DNA from 3 places in the Rhodococcus aetherivorans genome. Region 3 is predicted to be linked to each of the others. Evidence: riboswitches for the same ligand, from Rfam matches in the RefSeq annotation. Region 3 holds a riboswitch; each other region holds the start of a gene.

Region 1 (4,948 bases), 2.9 Mb from region 3:
CAGCACGGGCAGCTCGGTCCAGAAGTCGGGACCCATCGCGTTGCCCTTGCCGGGCCCGACCAGCGTGACGCGGGCGACGTGGTCGGCGACGTCGACGGTGAACGCTTTCCAGCGGGAATCTGCAGTCATTACTCAACAGTAATGTCTGCGCTTCGGACGGCCGACGAGGGCCGCTCGTTACAGCCTCGAAAATTCCCTGCTACCCCACTGGTGACCGCCGCGAACCGGACGGATCCTGAGGACACGAACGGTCCGACTCGCAAAGGAGCGACTGCCATGTTGATGCATCAGGGCATCGGTCTGGGCGCCTTCAATGCCCTGTCCCGGCGGGGCGCCACCCACGCGCTGTACGAGTGTTGCGCGTCGCTGACCTGGGCCCAGTCGGTGGCGGCCGGGCGGCCCTACGCGAGCTACTCGGAACTGTTCGCCCGAGCCGACGCCGCCCTGTTCTCGCTGGGCGACGCGGAGATCGCGGAGGCCCTCGACTGCCACCCGGTGGTGGGACGCCGGCGCGGCAGCACCGCCTCGCGGCTCGAGCAGTGCTCGCTGTGGGACGAGGACGAGGCGTTGATGACCGCGATCACAGCCGCGGCGGCCGCCTACGAGGAGCGCTTCGGCTACCGCTACCTGTGGTGCCCCCAGGGACGCGGGCCGGGGGAACTGCTGACGGATCTTCACCACCGCCTCGCGCACGAACCCGAGGCGGAGCGCAAAGCGTGCACGGAGGAACTGGCCAAGATCACCCGTACCCGGCTCGAGCGCATGCTCGGACCGGAGGACGGCTTTCCCCTGTATTGACCGCCGACTGCGGGCAGCCCTGTCGATCGGGGCCACGGACGGCGGTGGGCTCCTAGGCTGGAACCATGTCCGGGACACTGCATCCGAATGCCGCTCGGGTGGCCGACACGCTCATCGCGCGCGGTCATCACGGGCTGATCACAACCCAGCCGGAGTCGGTGCACACCGCGGAGCAGGCGGCGGCCGCACTCGGGGTCGACGTGGGTGCGATCGTCAAGTCGCTGGTGTTCCTGCTCGACGACGAACCGGTGCTGCTGCTGGTCTCGGGTGCGCATCGGGTGAACCCGGAACGGACGGGCAAACGCCTCGGTGGTGCGCTCGTTGCGGCGCCCCCGGACGTGGTCACCGAGGTCACCGGGCAGCCCGTCGGCGGGGTGGCACCGCTCGGGCATCCGACGAACCTGACCACGTACGTCGACACCGCCCTGGCCGCTTTCCCCGAGCTGTGGGCCTCCGGCGGGCATCCGCGCACGCTGTTCCGCACGACGTTCCGCGAGCTGATGCGCATCACGGCGGCCGTCGACGTCGACGTCGACTAGACCTGCCGGCTCGACCGGCGGGCAGTGCCTGTCCGGCGGTCCGCCCGGGAATCGGTCAGCTGCACTGCGCGGCGCCGGCGGTGGACTCCACCAGGCCCGGACGGGTCTCGGGCGACGGTCCCCACAGGCCGTCGGTCTTGGCGTAGGTCCAGCCGGGACCGGCGTCGACGAGCCCGCGCAGCGCGTCGAGCAGGCGGTCCACGTCGGCGGACGAACTGCCGAGCCCCAGGGAGGCGCGCACCGCACCGCCGGGCAGGCCGACCCGCGCGAGCAGCGGGTGTGCGCAGAACCGGCCGTCGCGCACACCGATTCCGTGCTCGGCGGACAGGTACGACGCTACCTCGCCGGGTTCGAATCCGGAGACCGTGAAGGTGACGATGCCGACCGAGTCCGGCGAGTCGCTCCACAGCCGCAGGATCTCCACGCCGTCGAGGTCGCGCAGCCCGCCGAGGAGGCGCCGGCACAGCGCCTCCTCGTGCTCGGCGACGGCGTCGGCGTCGAAACCGGCGAGCGCGTCGCACGCCGCGGCGAGGGCCGCGACGCCGAGCACGTTCGGCGTGCCGGCCTCGTGCCGCGCCGGGGCGCACGCCCATTCGGTGTGACCGAGACGCACTTCGCGGACCGCACCGCCCCCTGCGAGATACGGTTCCGCGACGTCGAGCCAGTCCCGGCGTCCGACCAGAGCGCCGGCACCGAACGGGGCGTAGAGCTTGTGACCCGAGAACGCGAGGTAGTCGACGCCGAGAGCGGTGAGGTCGATCCGCCGGTGCGGCACCAATTGCGCTCCGTCGACGAGGATCCGGGCGCCGCAGGCGTGCGCCACGTCGGCGAGTTCGGCGATCGGGAGGACCTCGCCGGTCACGTTGGAGGCGCCGGTGACGGCGAGCAGCGCGGCGGGCTTGCTGCACAGCTCGGCGACGAGCCGGCGGACCGTCTCGGCGACGGTGTCCGCGGCCTCGACGACGCGGGCGTTCTTCCAGGGCAACAGGTTTGCGTGGTGCTCGACGTCGAGCACCACGACGTCGCCGGGTACGGCTCCGGCCAGGAGGTTGAGGGAGTCGGTGGTGTTGCGGGTGAACACCACCACCTGATCGTCTGCGGCGCACACGAATCGGGCCACCGACTCACGAGCCTGCTCGTAGCTCGAGGTGGAGATCCGGGAGGCGTAACCGGCACCGCGGTGCACACTGGCGTAGTACGGCAGGAGCTCGGCGATCCGCTCGGTGACCGCTTCGAGGGCGGGCGCGCTCGCCGCGTAGTCGAAGTTGGCGTAGGTGCAGGTACCACCCTGGACCAGGGGTACCTGCAGGTCACATCCGGTGACCCGGGCGAACGGGGCGATGCAGGTGTCGGCGGTCAGTACGGCAGCAGTCATGACGTTCCCTCGTCGTTCAGGGATTCGCCGGTGGTCGCCTCGTCGCCCGAGTGCGATCACGGTCCGAATCCGCGCTTGCCGTGTCCGGTGTGGAAACACGGCCTGGTCGTCACCCGGAGCACCCCACCGCGGAGGAGGGTTGCCGACCAGCTAGCCGGGGCTTGTCGCTGGTTCTCGTGACCTGCCGAAGAGGATTGCAGGAGCGCGCACGGATGTCAAACCGGAATCGCGGCGGCCGTCGTCCCGCAAACGGAAGTTTCAGGGAGATACGGTTTTTCGAGCGGAATCGGACGCCGCGCCGCGGAGCGCGACGTCGGGTCGAGCGGGAGATTCCACCGATGGAGTGGGCACCGACACACCCGATGTTCACCCTCCGTCCATCTGACCGTGAGATAACCGGACGAACGCATCACCAGGCCGAGAGAAGGACATGCGATTGCCTGCCCAGCCCACGACGGATCCGGATCGGTCGTATCGCATCCCCGAGGAGTTCGTTCGCTCCTCCCACGCCCCGGCCCCCCGCACCCTCGTCGACATCCTGCGGGCCACCGCCGACACCCACCCGGACGCCCCGGCCGTCGACGACGGCACCGTCACTCTCAGCTACACCGAACTCGTCGAAGAGGTCATCGCCTGCTCGTACCGGCTCGCCGACGCGGGAGTCGGCGCCGGTGACCGCGTCGGCGTGCGCATGCCGTCCGGCTCCAAGGACCTGTACGTGATGATCCTGGGCATCCTCGCGGCGGGCGCGGCCTACGTGCCGGTGGACGCGGACGACCCCGACGAACGCGCCGAACTCGTGTTCGGGGAGGCGATGGTCACCGCCGTCGTCACCGCCGACGGCATCGGCCCGGGCACCGCGCCGCCGTCGCCCGCGCCACAGCTGCGCGGCCCGCGCCTCGACGACGCCGCCTGGATCATCTTCACCTCCGGCTCCACCGGCACCCCCAAGGGCGTCGCGGTCAGCCATCGCAGCGCCGCCGCCTTCGTCGACGCCGAGGCCCGGCTGTTCCTGCGCGAGAACCCGATCGGGCCCGGCGACCGCGTACTGGCCGGACTGTCGGTCGCCTTCGACGCCTCCTGCGAGGAGATGTGGCTGGCGTGGCGGCACGGCGCGTGCCTCGTGCCGGCGCCCCGCTCGCTCGTGCGGTCCGGGATGGACCTCGGGCCGTGGCTGGTCTCCCGCGACATCAGCGTCGTCTCCACCGTCCCCACCCTCGCGGCGATGTGGCCCGCCGAGGCGCTCGAAGCGGTGCGGCTGTTGATCTTCGGTGGCGAGGCCTGCCCGCCGGACCTCGCCGAGCGACTGGCCGTGCCCGGTCGCGAGGTGTGGAACACCTACGGGCCGACCGAGGCCACCGTCGTCGCATGCGCGGCAACCATGGACGGCAAGGGCCCGATCCGCATCGGTCTGCCGCTCGACGGCTGGGACCTCGCCGTGGTGGACGCCGACGGCCGGCCCGTGCCCGAGGGCGGTACCGGCGAACTCGTCATCGGCGGCGTCGGACTGGCTCGCTACCTCGACCCGGCCAAGGACGCCGAGAAATACGCCCCCATGCCCACCCTCGGCTGGGACCGCGCGTACCGCAGCGGCGACCTGGTCACCCTCGACCGCAGGGGCCTGCTGTTCCAGGGACGCGCCGACGATCAGGTCAAGATCGGCGGTCGGCGCATCGAGCTCGGCGAGGTCGACAACGCTCTGCAGAACCTGCCCGGCGTCGCCGGCGGCGCGGCCGCCGTGCGCAAGACCGCGGCCGGGCACTCGATCCTCGTCGGGTACATCGCCAGCACCGACCCGGAGTTCGACCTCGCCTCCGCGCGCGACCTGCTCGGCGAGCAGTTGCCCGCGGCCCTGGTGCCGCGGCTGGCGCTGGTGGACGAGCTGCCCACCCGCACCTCCGGCAAGGTGGACCGCAACGCGCTGCCGTGGCCGCTACCCGGCGCCGAGGCCGACTCCGCCGAGGCCCTGGGTCTCGACCCGACCGCCGAGTGGGTCGCCGGACTGTGGGTGTCGATCCTCGGCACCCCGATCGAGAGCATCGACGACGACTTCTTCGAACTGGGCGGCGGCTCCCTCTCCGCGGCCCAGCTGGTGACCGCCCTGCGCGAGCGCTACCCCGCGATGACCGTCGCCGAACTGTACGACCATCCGCGGCTCGGCTCGCTGGCCGGGTACCTCGACGACCTCGCACCGTCCGCGGTGGTCGCGCCGCGGCAGGTGGCCCCCGTCCCACGC
Region 2 (4,948 bases), 1.9 Mb from region 3:
GACCAGGTCGAGCTGCAGGTCGATACCGACCTCGCGCAGCTGCTGCTGCACGAGCTCGAGGATCGCCTGGTTGCCGGCGAACACCGAACTGAACAGCACCGAGAAGGACAGGCGGTTGCCGTCCTTGACGCGGATGCCGTCCGGGCCGGGAACCCAGCCGGCGGCGTCGAGGATCGACTTCGACTTCGCCGGGTCGTAGGTGACGTCGTCGAGTGCGGCGTAGCCGGGGGTGCGGGAGGCGAGGGTGCTGGTCGCGGGCCGGAAATCGGGGCCGAGGACGGTGTCGACGAGTTCCTGGCGGTCGAGGGCCGGCACGATCGCAGCGCGCACCGCCGGATCGGTCAGGACGCCACGGGTGACGTTCGGCTGGAAACCGAACGGGACACCCGGGTTCGGCGTGGTGAGGATCCGTCCGCCGCTGCCTTCGATCTGGGAAGCGTCCTGCGGCAGCGCATCGCTGATCGCGTCGAGCTGGCCGGATGCGAGGCTGCCGGTGCGTACACCGGACTCCGGGACGATCGTGAACTCGATGCGATCGAGGTAGGCCTCGCCGTCGTGCGCGAAAACGTCGGATCCCCATGAATATCCGGTGCGCTTGACCAGCGTGGCGGACTTGTCCTGCTGGTAGTCCTCGTAGACGAAGGGACCGGTGCCGGACAGGTCGCCGGCGCAGCGCTCCTCCGCGGACTTCGCGACGTCCCTGTCGGACAGGAAGCCGAGTTGCAGCGTCGACGACGCCTGCAGGAACTGCGCGTTCGGTCCGGCGAAGGACACCTGGGCAGTGAGCGGATCGAGCACCGTGGTGCCGGTGTACCCCGACAGGTAGCTCGCCGCCAGCGCTGCCTTGGCGCCGGTGAGGGTCTGGACGATCGCGTCGAAGTTCTTCTTCACCGACTCCGCGGTGAACGGGGTGCCGTCACTGAATGTCACGCCGTCCTTCAGCCGGAACGTGAACGCCGAGGCGTCCCCGTTCACCTCCCAGCTTTCGGCGAGCCACGGCTTCAGTTCACCGGTCCCGGGGTCCTGATCGGTGAGCGAGTCGACGATCTGACGGGCGACGTAGATGGTCTGGTTGCTGCCGGCCTGTGCGGGATCGGCACACGTGGGGGCCTGGGACAGGCCGTAGCGCAGGGTGCCGCCGGGCTGCGGGGTGCCGCCACCGGAGGAGGTGCCCGCCGTGTCGGTGCCGCACGCGGCGAGCCCACCGGCGAGGATTGCGGCGGTGGCGCCCGCGACGGCGCGACGTCGGGCGGCAGAGGTGAACGGAACAGGCACCGGGGAACTCCATGATCTCGTGAGGCGCCGATGGCACCGCGCTTCGCGATGCCACCGGCCGGGCAGACGGTCGTAGTTCTTCGACTGGGTTGCGCCGCTCAGGCGCGACAGGATCGGGGGCGACAGATGCCCGAGCACTGACGGCACAGGTCGACGTGCAAGCGCGCCCACGCGCCCACGAACCCCTCGCCTGCCATGCCTTCTCCTCCATCGTTCCCGGCGGTAGCACCCTCACCTGCGGCAGGGGGTTGCTGCGACGTCGTCGAGCCGGGTCTCTCGGTCGCTCTGGATGGTTCCCGGTGACCGTACGCGTTGCGAACGAGTTCGGAGAACCCTTTCGCTCACCGTGATCGAAACCCGGCGCCGGCACGACGGCGCCGGTCGGCGAGCGCACAGAGCAGCGACACCGCGAGCATGGCGGCGCACACCGCGAGGCCGGCCGACGCGGCACCGGCGACGTCGTCCCCGTCCGTCGCCAGCGCCGACAGATACAGGCCGGACACCGCGGCGAGGGCGACCGTCGCGGACAACCGCTGTGACAGCTGCAGGAACCCGGCCGCGACACCGTGACCACCCGCCGGGGACGACTCGAGCGTCAGCGCCCGGTTGGGTGCATCCACGAATCCACCCGAGAGACCCGACAGAGCGGCCAGCGCCACGAACACCGGCATCGTGGCGTCGTGCCGCACAGCGGCGGCGTAGCCACCGACGACGGCGATCTCGGCCGCCACCGCCACGACGACCGTCACCCGGCCGTATCGCGCGACGACCCGCCACCCCACGGCCGAGGCGACGGCCATCGCCGCGGCGGCGGCGGACAGCACGGCGGCGGCCTGGACCGCGGCATAGCCGCGCCCCTCGATGAGGTACAGGCTCACGACGGTGTTCAGGGATAGCACCGCACCGAACCAGAACAGTGCGACCAAGGTACCGAGGACGTATCCGCCGGATCCGGTCAGTTCGGGAAGCAGCACGGGCTTGCCGCCGCGCACGGCGACACGGCGTTCCCACCACAGGAAGGTGGCGAGTGAGACCGCCGCTCCCCCGACGGCGAACACCGCACCCACCGGACCCGGTTCGGAGACCACGGGCACCATCACCAGCGTCGTGGCCGCCGCGAGCAGCGCGAGGCCCCCGGCATCGACCCCGCTGCGGGCCGACGGTCGTCCCCGATCCGGGGGCAGGCGGCGGGCCGCGAGCACGAGTGTGACGAGTGCGCACGGCACGTTGAGAATCAGCAGAACACGCCACCCGTAGTCCCCGGGTGCAGCGCCGAGCACCAGCCCACCGACGAGTGGACCGCACAGCCCGGCGAGGCCTCCGGCCGTGCTGTAGGCGGCCAGGGCCCGGGCGCGCGCCGGGCCGGTGTAGTTCTCGGCCAGGATCCCGAGCACCTGCGCGCTGATCAGGCCCGCCCCGACCCCCTGACCGGCCCGTGCGGCGACGACCGTCCAGGGGTCGGACGCGACAGCTCCGCACACCCCCATGACCGCGAAGAGGGTCATGCCCGCGAGGAACAGCCGCCGCCGGCCGGCCACATCGCCGAGCCGGCCTGCCGGGACCAGCGCAAGACCGAAGCTCAGCGAGTATGCGGCCAGGATCCACTGCACCTGCGAAACGCCCGCGTCGAGACCGGTCCGCAAGGCGGGAAGGCCGATGTTCAGCACCGACGAATCGAGCAGGGTGGTGAAGCCGGCGGCCGCACAGACCGGCACCACCGACGTCGTCTGCCGGGGCGTCTGCGCCCGATCGGTGAGTGTCACGCGGGAGGTGGGTTAACCGCCGACCGCCACCGGATCGGCCGGCACCCGCAGCCCGAGGTTGTGCCGCAGCGTGGTTCCGGTGTACTCGGCGCGGAGGACACCACGGTCCTGCAGCAGGGGCACCACCTCGTCGACGAAATCGTCGAGCCCCCAAGGCACGAGGTGCGAACCGAGGATGAACCCGTCCGAGCCGTCGTTCTGCACGAAGGCGTCGATCTGCTCGGCGATCCGTGCCGCGGTACCGACGAGGGGTCCGCGCTCGAACTGGTCGATCACGACCTCTCGCAGCGTCAGCTTCTTCTCCTCCGCGATCGCGCGGAGCCGTGCGACGGTCTCGAACCGGTCCTGGTGGACGAACGCCCGTCCCTGGATGATCGGCTCGGCGTCGGGGTCGGGATCGATGTCCGGCAGCGGGCCCTCCGGATCGTATTCGGACAGATCCCGATTCCAGATCTGCTCGAGCAGGATCAGTGCGGTCTGCCCGGTGACCTGCTGGTTACGGATCTCGTGGTACTTCTCGACGGCCTCGGCCTCGGTGTCACCGATCACGAAGCTCGCCGACGGCAGGATCTTGATGTCGTCGGCGGAGCGGCCGGCAGCGATCGCCCGGGCCTTGACATCTCGGTAGAACTCCGTGGCCTCGGGCAGCTTCCCGTACGGGGAGAAGATGGCGTCGGCGTTCGCGGCAGCGAAGTCCCGGCCCTGCGGGGACACCCCGGCCTGGAGGATCACCGGGCGTCCCTGGGGGCTGCGCGGAACCGTGAACCTGCCGTGCACGTCGAAGTGGTTGCCGTGGTGTTCGAAGGCGCCGGCGTCGGGTCGACGCAGGAACCGGCCGCCGGCCTTGTCGGCGACGATGTCGTCGCTACGCCACGAATCCCAGAGTCGACGGATGAGCGTCAGGGTCTCCTCCGCGCGCTCGTACCGTTGGGAGCGATCCAGGAAGCCGCCGCGGCGGAAGTTGCGCCCCGTGAAGGCATCGAAGGAGGTGACCACGTTCCACGCGGCCCGGCCGCCGGAGAGGTGATCGAGAGAGGCGATCTGCCGAGCCAGCTCGTACGGCTCGTTGAAGGTCGTGTTGATGGTGGCGGCCAGGCCGAGGTGGTCCGTGACGGCGGCCAGCGACGCGAGGACCGTGAAGGTGTCGGGCCGGCCGATGATGTCCTGATCGAAGATCCGGCCCGCGCGCTCGCGCAGCACGAGGCCGTCGGCGAGGAAGAAGAAGTCGAACTTGCCGCGCTCGGCGGTACGGGCGGTGTGCTCGAAGGTCGAGAACTCGATCTGGCTGCCCGCCCGGGGATCCCACCATGCGGTGTGGTGATTGACACCGCCGAGGTAGGCCCCGAGGATGACCTGCTTGCGTGTGCTCATCGGTCGTGTCCTTCGGTTCCGGCCGTGGTGACGGCGTAGCGGTGGGGAATGTCGGTCGGCAGATCCAGAAGTCCGCGCAGGGACGTGCCGGGGTACTCGGAGCGGAACACCTCGCGCTGTTGCAGGATCGGGACGAGCGCGTCGACGATGACGTCGAGGTCGTCGACTGCCACCCCGGGCCGGAGCCGGAAGCCGTCGATACCCTGTCGACGCCACTCACCGATCCGGTCGGCGAGTTCGGCCGCCGACCCGGTGAACACGAGTGCATCCGAGTCGAATGCGCTGCCCGCGAGTGCGTCGAGACGCCGGAGCCGCTCGGCGCCGCTCTCGCGCGGCGTGTCGAGGAAGACCATGAGGTCCGCATACACCCGCAGCGGTTCACCGACACGCCCGACCCGCACGCCCGCCGCCGTGACCTCGTCGACGAGGTCACGCACGCGGCGGGTGTCCGCCGGGGTGACGAACACCAGATCTGCCTGCCGCGAGGCCAGTTCGTACGGAAGGTCGCGGTGGGCCAGCAGTGCGACCACCGGCTGTCC
Region 3 (4,948 bases):
GGCGCCTCGTCCTCGGCAAGGAGGCGGCGCTGCCGTGCACCCCGCGCGGCATCGTGCACCTGCTGCGCCGCTACGAGGTCCCGATCGCGGGTGCCCACGTGGCCGTCGTGGGCCGCGGCGTCACCGTCGGCCGGCCGATCGGGCTGCTGCTCACCCGGCGCAGCGAGAACGCCACCGTGACCCTCTGCCACACCGGCACGAAAAATCTCGCCGCGGAGGTGCGGCGCGCGGACATCGTCGTCGCCGCCGCCGGTGTGCCGGGACTGATCACCGCCGACATGGTCAAGCCGGGTGCGGCGGTCCTGGACGTGGGTGTGAGCCGGACGCCGGAGGGCCTGCGCGGCGACGTCGCCGACGACGTCCGCGAGGTCGCCGGGTTCCTCTCGCCCAATCCCGGCGGCGTCGGCCCCCTGACCCGTGCGTTCCTGCTGGCGAACGTGGTCGAGCGAGCCGAACAGCTCGCCGGCCGCTGACCCGGTGGTGCAACTGGCCGGCGCGGAGCGCTGGGTGCGTCTGGCCCGGCGGAATCTGCCGCTGCTGGCGGTGACGGTCGTCATCGCCGCGGCGGTGATCCTCGTCGTGGCGGATCGGTGGCGCCGCGGTGCGTTCGTCTTCGGCAGCGCCACCCTGCTCGCCGGCCTGCTGCGCCTGTGGGTGCCCGAGGACCTGGTCGGCGTGCTCGCCGTGCGCAGCCGGACCTTCGACGTGTCCGCGCTCCTCGTGGTAGGCGGTCTCATCATCGCCCTGGCGGTCTCGATCGATCCTCTCGGCACCGGCTGAACCGCCGGGCCTCGGCGGCCCGGCGGCACGCGCTTCTCAGCCCCGCGCGAGGGTGACGAGCTCGGACAGGAGCTTGGCGACGGCGTCGGCCTCGGTGAGGAAGCCGTCGTGACCGTCCCGGGACTCGAGGACACGCAGCCCGTCGCAGCCGGGCAGCCCGTCGGCGATCTCCTGCTGCAGCCGCAGCGGGTACAGGCGGTCGGAGTCCACGCCGGCGACGATCGTCGGCACCGGGGTGGATCCGAGCGCGGCGGCCACGCCGCCCCGGCCGTGCCCGACGTCGTGCCGGTTCATCGCCTGGGTGAGCGCCACGTAGGTACCGGGATCGAAGCGGGCGACGAGCTTGTCGGCCTGGTGCTCCAGGTAGCTCTGCACCGCGTATCGGCCACCGTTCCAAGGGTTTTCACTCCCCTGGGGGGAGTTGGCGAAGCGGGTGTCGAGCTCGCCCTCGGTCCGGTACGTCAGGTGCGCGATCCGCCGTGCGATGCCCAGTCCGGCCCGCGGCACCCGTCCGGTTCCGTAGTAGTCCCCGCCTTGCCAGTCCGGGTCGGCGGTGATTGCGGCGATCTGCGTGGTCTGGGTGCCGATCTGGTCGGCGGTGGCGCGGGCGCCCACCGCCAGGACCAGGGCCGCCCGCACCCGTTCCGGATATCCGACGATCCATTCGAGCGTCCGCATGCCGCCCATGGACCCTCCGGTCACGGCGGCGAACCTGTCGATGCCGAGCGCGTCGGCGAGGGCGACCTCGGCGGCGACCTGGTCGCGCACCGTGATGCCGGGGAACCGGGAGCCCCACGCCTTGCCGTCCGGGGCGGTCGAACCGGGCCCGGTGGTGCCGCGGCAGCCGCCCAGCACGTTCGTCGCCACGACGCACCACCGGTCGGTGTCGATCGGCGCACCGGGACCGACCATCCCGGACCACCAGCCCGGCGACGGGTGCTCGGGCCCGGCGGGGCCGGTCACGTGCGAGTCCCCGGTGAGGGCGTGTTCGACGAGGACGACGTTGTCGCGGGTCGGCGACAGCCTGCCCCACCGTTGCACCGCCACCGTCACGTCGGGCAGGGTCGCGCCGCTCTCCAGCGCCAGCGGCCCGATGTCGACCGTGCCCAGACGGCCGTCCTCCGGCGGCAGCTCCACGTGGCGCCGGTCGACGCGCGCCGTCAAGACGCGACCGCCTCGAGGCCGGTGGTGATGTCGGCGAGGATGTCGTCGATGCCTTCGATGCCCACGGCGAGGCGGACCTGGCCGGGGGTGACGCCGGCGGCGAGTTGCTCGGTGGCGGTGAGCTGGGAGTGGGTGGTGGAGGCGGGGTGGATGACCAGCGAGCGGACGTCGCCGATGTTGGCGACGTGGCTGTGCAGGGTCAGTGCGTCGACGAACTTCTTGCCGGCGTCGACGCCGCCGGCGAGTTCGAAGGTGACGATGGCGCCGGTGCCGCGGGGGGCGAGCTGCCGGCCGCGCCGGTACCAGGGGGAGGAGGGCAGGCCGGCGTAGGACACCGCGGTGACCTCGGGGCGGGTGGTGAGGAACTCGGCGACGCGGGCGGCGTTGGCGACGTGCCGTTCCATGCGCAGCGACAGGGTTTCCAGGCCCTGGGCGATGAGGAAGGCGTTGAACGGGGAGACCGCGGCGCCGAGGTCGCGCAGCAGTTGCACGCGGGCCTTGAGGGCGTAGGCGGGGGCGCCGAGGTCGGCGTAGACCACGCCGTGGTAGCTGGGGTCGGGGGTGACGAACTGGGGGTGCCGCGCGGTGCCGTCGGGGCCGGTGGCGGTCCAGTCGAAGGTGCCGCCGTCGACGAGGACGCCGGCGATGGCGGTGCCGTGGCCGCCGAGGTATTTGGTGGCCGAGTGCACGACGATGTCGGCGCCGTGCTCGAGGGGGCGGATCAGGTAGGGGGTGGCGACGGTGTTGTCGACGATCAGCGGCAGGTGGTGCTCGTGGGCCACCCCGGAGATGCCCGGCAGGTCGAGGAGGTGGTTCTTGGGGTTGGCGATGGTTTCGCCGTAGAAGGCGCGGGTGGTGGGGCGGATCGCGGCGCGCCACTGGTCGAGGTCGTCGGGGTCGTCGACGAAGGTGACCTCGATGCCGAGTCGGGGCAGGGTGTAGTGGAACAGGTTGTAGGTGCCGCCGTAGAGGTAGGGGCTGGAGACGAGGTGGTCGCCGGCGGCGGCGAGGTTGAGCACGGCGAAGGTTTCGGCGGCCTGGCCGGAGGACAGCAGCAGGGCGGCGGCGCCGCCTTCGAGGGCGGCGATGCGTTGTTCGACCGCGTCCTGGGTGGGGTTCATGATGCGGGTGTAGATGTTGCCCGGTTCGGTGAGGCCGAACAGGGCGGCGGCGTGGTCGGTGCTGTCGAAGGTGTAGCTGGTGGTCTGGTAGATCGGCAGGGCGCGGGCGCGGGTGTCGCCGCCGCCGGGCTGGCCCACGTGGATCTGCTTGGTCTCGAAGCTCCAGCCGTCTTCGCGCCGGGTGTTCTCGCTGTCGGTCATGATGTCCTTCTGGCCGTGGTCGGGAGGTCGGGGCGGCTAGGGGCGACAGCTCATGATCACAACCCTCATGACGAATACCTCCATCGGACCGGCTTGTCGTGCGGCGTGGCGCCGGACGACCGGGTCATCACCCGGAGCACCCCACCCTGGCCGGAGGGTTGCCGACCAGCAAGCCGGGGCTTCACGCTGGTACTCATGACCTGGCGCGAGTCTAGCGGCTCGAACGGATGCTTCGGTAGGCGACCCATACCTGCCGGCGGGAGGCGCCTGAGCAGGCGAAAGTTACCCGCCGGTAGCCCGGGGCCCGCTTGGCGGACCGGGTCGATAGCAGTACGCTCGTCTTGTTTGGATCGTGTTCCGCACGTGTGAGCACGCCATAAATGGTTCATTGAGCCGACCACGATCGCACCCACAAAGTGCGATCGACTTGGGACCAGGGACACTTCCTAGGAGGACGCGAAGCGCACATGTCCAAGATCAAGGTTGAAGGAACGGTCGTCGAACTCGACGGCGACGAGATGACCCGCATCATCTGGCAGTTCATCAAAGACAAGCTGATCCATCCCTACCTGGATGTGAATCTCGAGTACTACGACCTCGGCATCGAGCACCGCGATGCAACCGACGACCAGGTCACCGTCGACGCAGCCAACGCCATCAAGAAGCACGGCGTCGGCGTCAAGTGCGCCACCATCACTCCCGACGAGGCCCGGGTCGAGGAGTTCGGCCTGAAGAAGATGTGGCGCTCGCCCAACGGCACGATCCGTAACATCCTGGGCGGCACCATCTTCCGTGCCCCGATCATCATCTCCAACGTGCCCCGCCTGGTGCCCGGCTGGACCAAGCCGGTCATCGTCGGCCGTCACGCCTTCGGTGACCAGTACCGCGCCACCGACTTCAAGGTCGACCGCCCGGGCACCGTCACCATCACCTTCACGCCGGAGGACGGCAGCGAGCCGATCCAGCACGAGGTGTGCCATATCCCCGAGGACGGCGGCGTCGTCATGGGGATGTACAACTACAAGAAGTCCATCCAGGACTTCGCGCGGGCCTCGCTGTCCTACGGTCTGCAGCAGAACTACCCGGTCTACCTCTCCACCAAGAACACGATCCTCAAGGCCTACGACGGCATGTTCAAGGACGAGTTCCAGCGGATCTTCGAGGAAGAGTTCAAGGCCGAGTTCGACGCCGCGGGCCTGACCTACGAGCACCGCCTCATCGACGACATGGTCGCCTCCTCGCTCAAGTGGGAGGGTGGCTACGTCTGGGCCTGCAAGAACTACGACGGCGACGTCCAGTCCGACACCGTCGCGCAGGGCTACGGCTCGCTGGGCCTGATGACGTCCGTGCTCATGACCCCGGACGGCAGGACCGTCGAGGCCGAGGCCGCGCACGGAACCGTCACCCGGCACTTCCGGCAGCATCAGGCGGGCAAGCCGACGTCGACCAACCCGATCGCGTCGATCTTCGCCTGGACCCGTGGCCTCGAGCACCGCGGCAAGCTCGACAACACCCCCGAGGTCATCGACTTCGCCCAGCAGCTCGAGGACGTCGTCATCAAGACCGTCGAAGCGGGACAGATGACCAAGGACCTCGCCCTGCTCATCGGCCCCGAGCAGGCATGGCTGACCACCGAGGAGTTCCTCGCCGCGCTCGACGAGAACCTCCAGAAGGCCCGCGCC

Evidence for each region. Region 3 has a riboswitch for S-adenosylmethionine ahead of OCS65_RS11025 (bifunctional o-acetylhomoserine/o-acetylserine sulfhydrylase). Riboswitches for the same ligand answer to the same signal wherever they lie in the genome.
Region 1: another riboswitch for S-adenosylmethionine. It lies ahead of OCS65_RS25875 (aminotransferase class V-fold PLP-dependent enzyme); the one in region 3 lies ahead of OCS65_RS11025 (bifunctional o-acetylhomoserine/o-acetylserine sulfhydrylase).
Region 2: another riboswitch for S-adenosylmethionine. It lies ahead of OCS65_RS02350 (ABC transporter substrate-binding protein); the one in region 3 lies ahead of OCS65_RS11025 (bifunctional o-acetylhomoserine/o-acetylserine sulfhydrylase).

The regions. Positions count from the first base shown of each region.
Region 1 is NZ_CP106982.1:5,650,235-5,655,182, forward strand. Features, by position in the region: gene OCS65_RS25860 (crotonase/enoyl-CoA hydratase family protein) at 1-129, opposite strand, end outside; gene OCS65_RS25865 (2-oxo-4-hydroxy-4-carboxy-5-ureidoimidazoline decarboxylase) at 277-798, shown strand; gene OCS65_RS25870 (YbaK/EbsC family protein) at 864-1,337, shown strand; gene OCS65_RS25875 (aminotransferase class V-fold PLP-dependent enzyme) at 1,393-2,712, opposite strand; SAM riboswitch class IV at 2,779-2,894, opposite strand; gene OCS65_RS25880 (Pls/PosA family non-ribosomal peptide synthetase) at 3,143-4,948, shown strand, end outside.
Region 2 is NZ_CP106982.1:506,551-511,498, forward strand. Features, by position in the region: gene OCS65_RS02350 (ABC transporter substrate-binding protein) at 1-1,275, opposite strand, end outside; SAM riboswitch class I at 1,480-1,571, opposite strand; gene OCS65_RS02355 (MFS transporter) at 1,617-3,038, opposite strand; gene OCS65_RS02360 (NtaA/DmoA family FMN-dependent monooxygenase) at 3,051-4,409, opposite strand; gene OCS65_RS02365 (LLM class flavin-dependent oxidoreductase) at 4,406-4,948, opposite strand, start outside.
Region 3 is NZ_CP106982.1:2,437,879-2,442,826, forward strand. Features, by position in the region: gene OCS65_RS11010 (bifunctional methylenetetrahydrofolate dehydrogenase/methenyltetrahydrofolate cyclohydrolase) at 1-473, shown strand, start outside; gene OCS65_RS11015 (DUF3017 domain-containing protein) at 478-780, shown strand; gene metX (homoserine O-acetyltransferase MetX) at 817-1,944, opposite strand; gene OCS65_RS11025 (bifunctional o-acetylhomoserine/o-acetylserine sulfhydrylase) at 1,941-3,266, opposite strand; SAM riboswitch class IV at 3,352-3,467, opposite strand; gene OCS65_RS11030 (NADP-dependent isocitrate dehydrogenase) at 3,734-4,948, shown strand, end outside.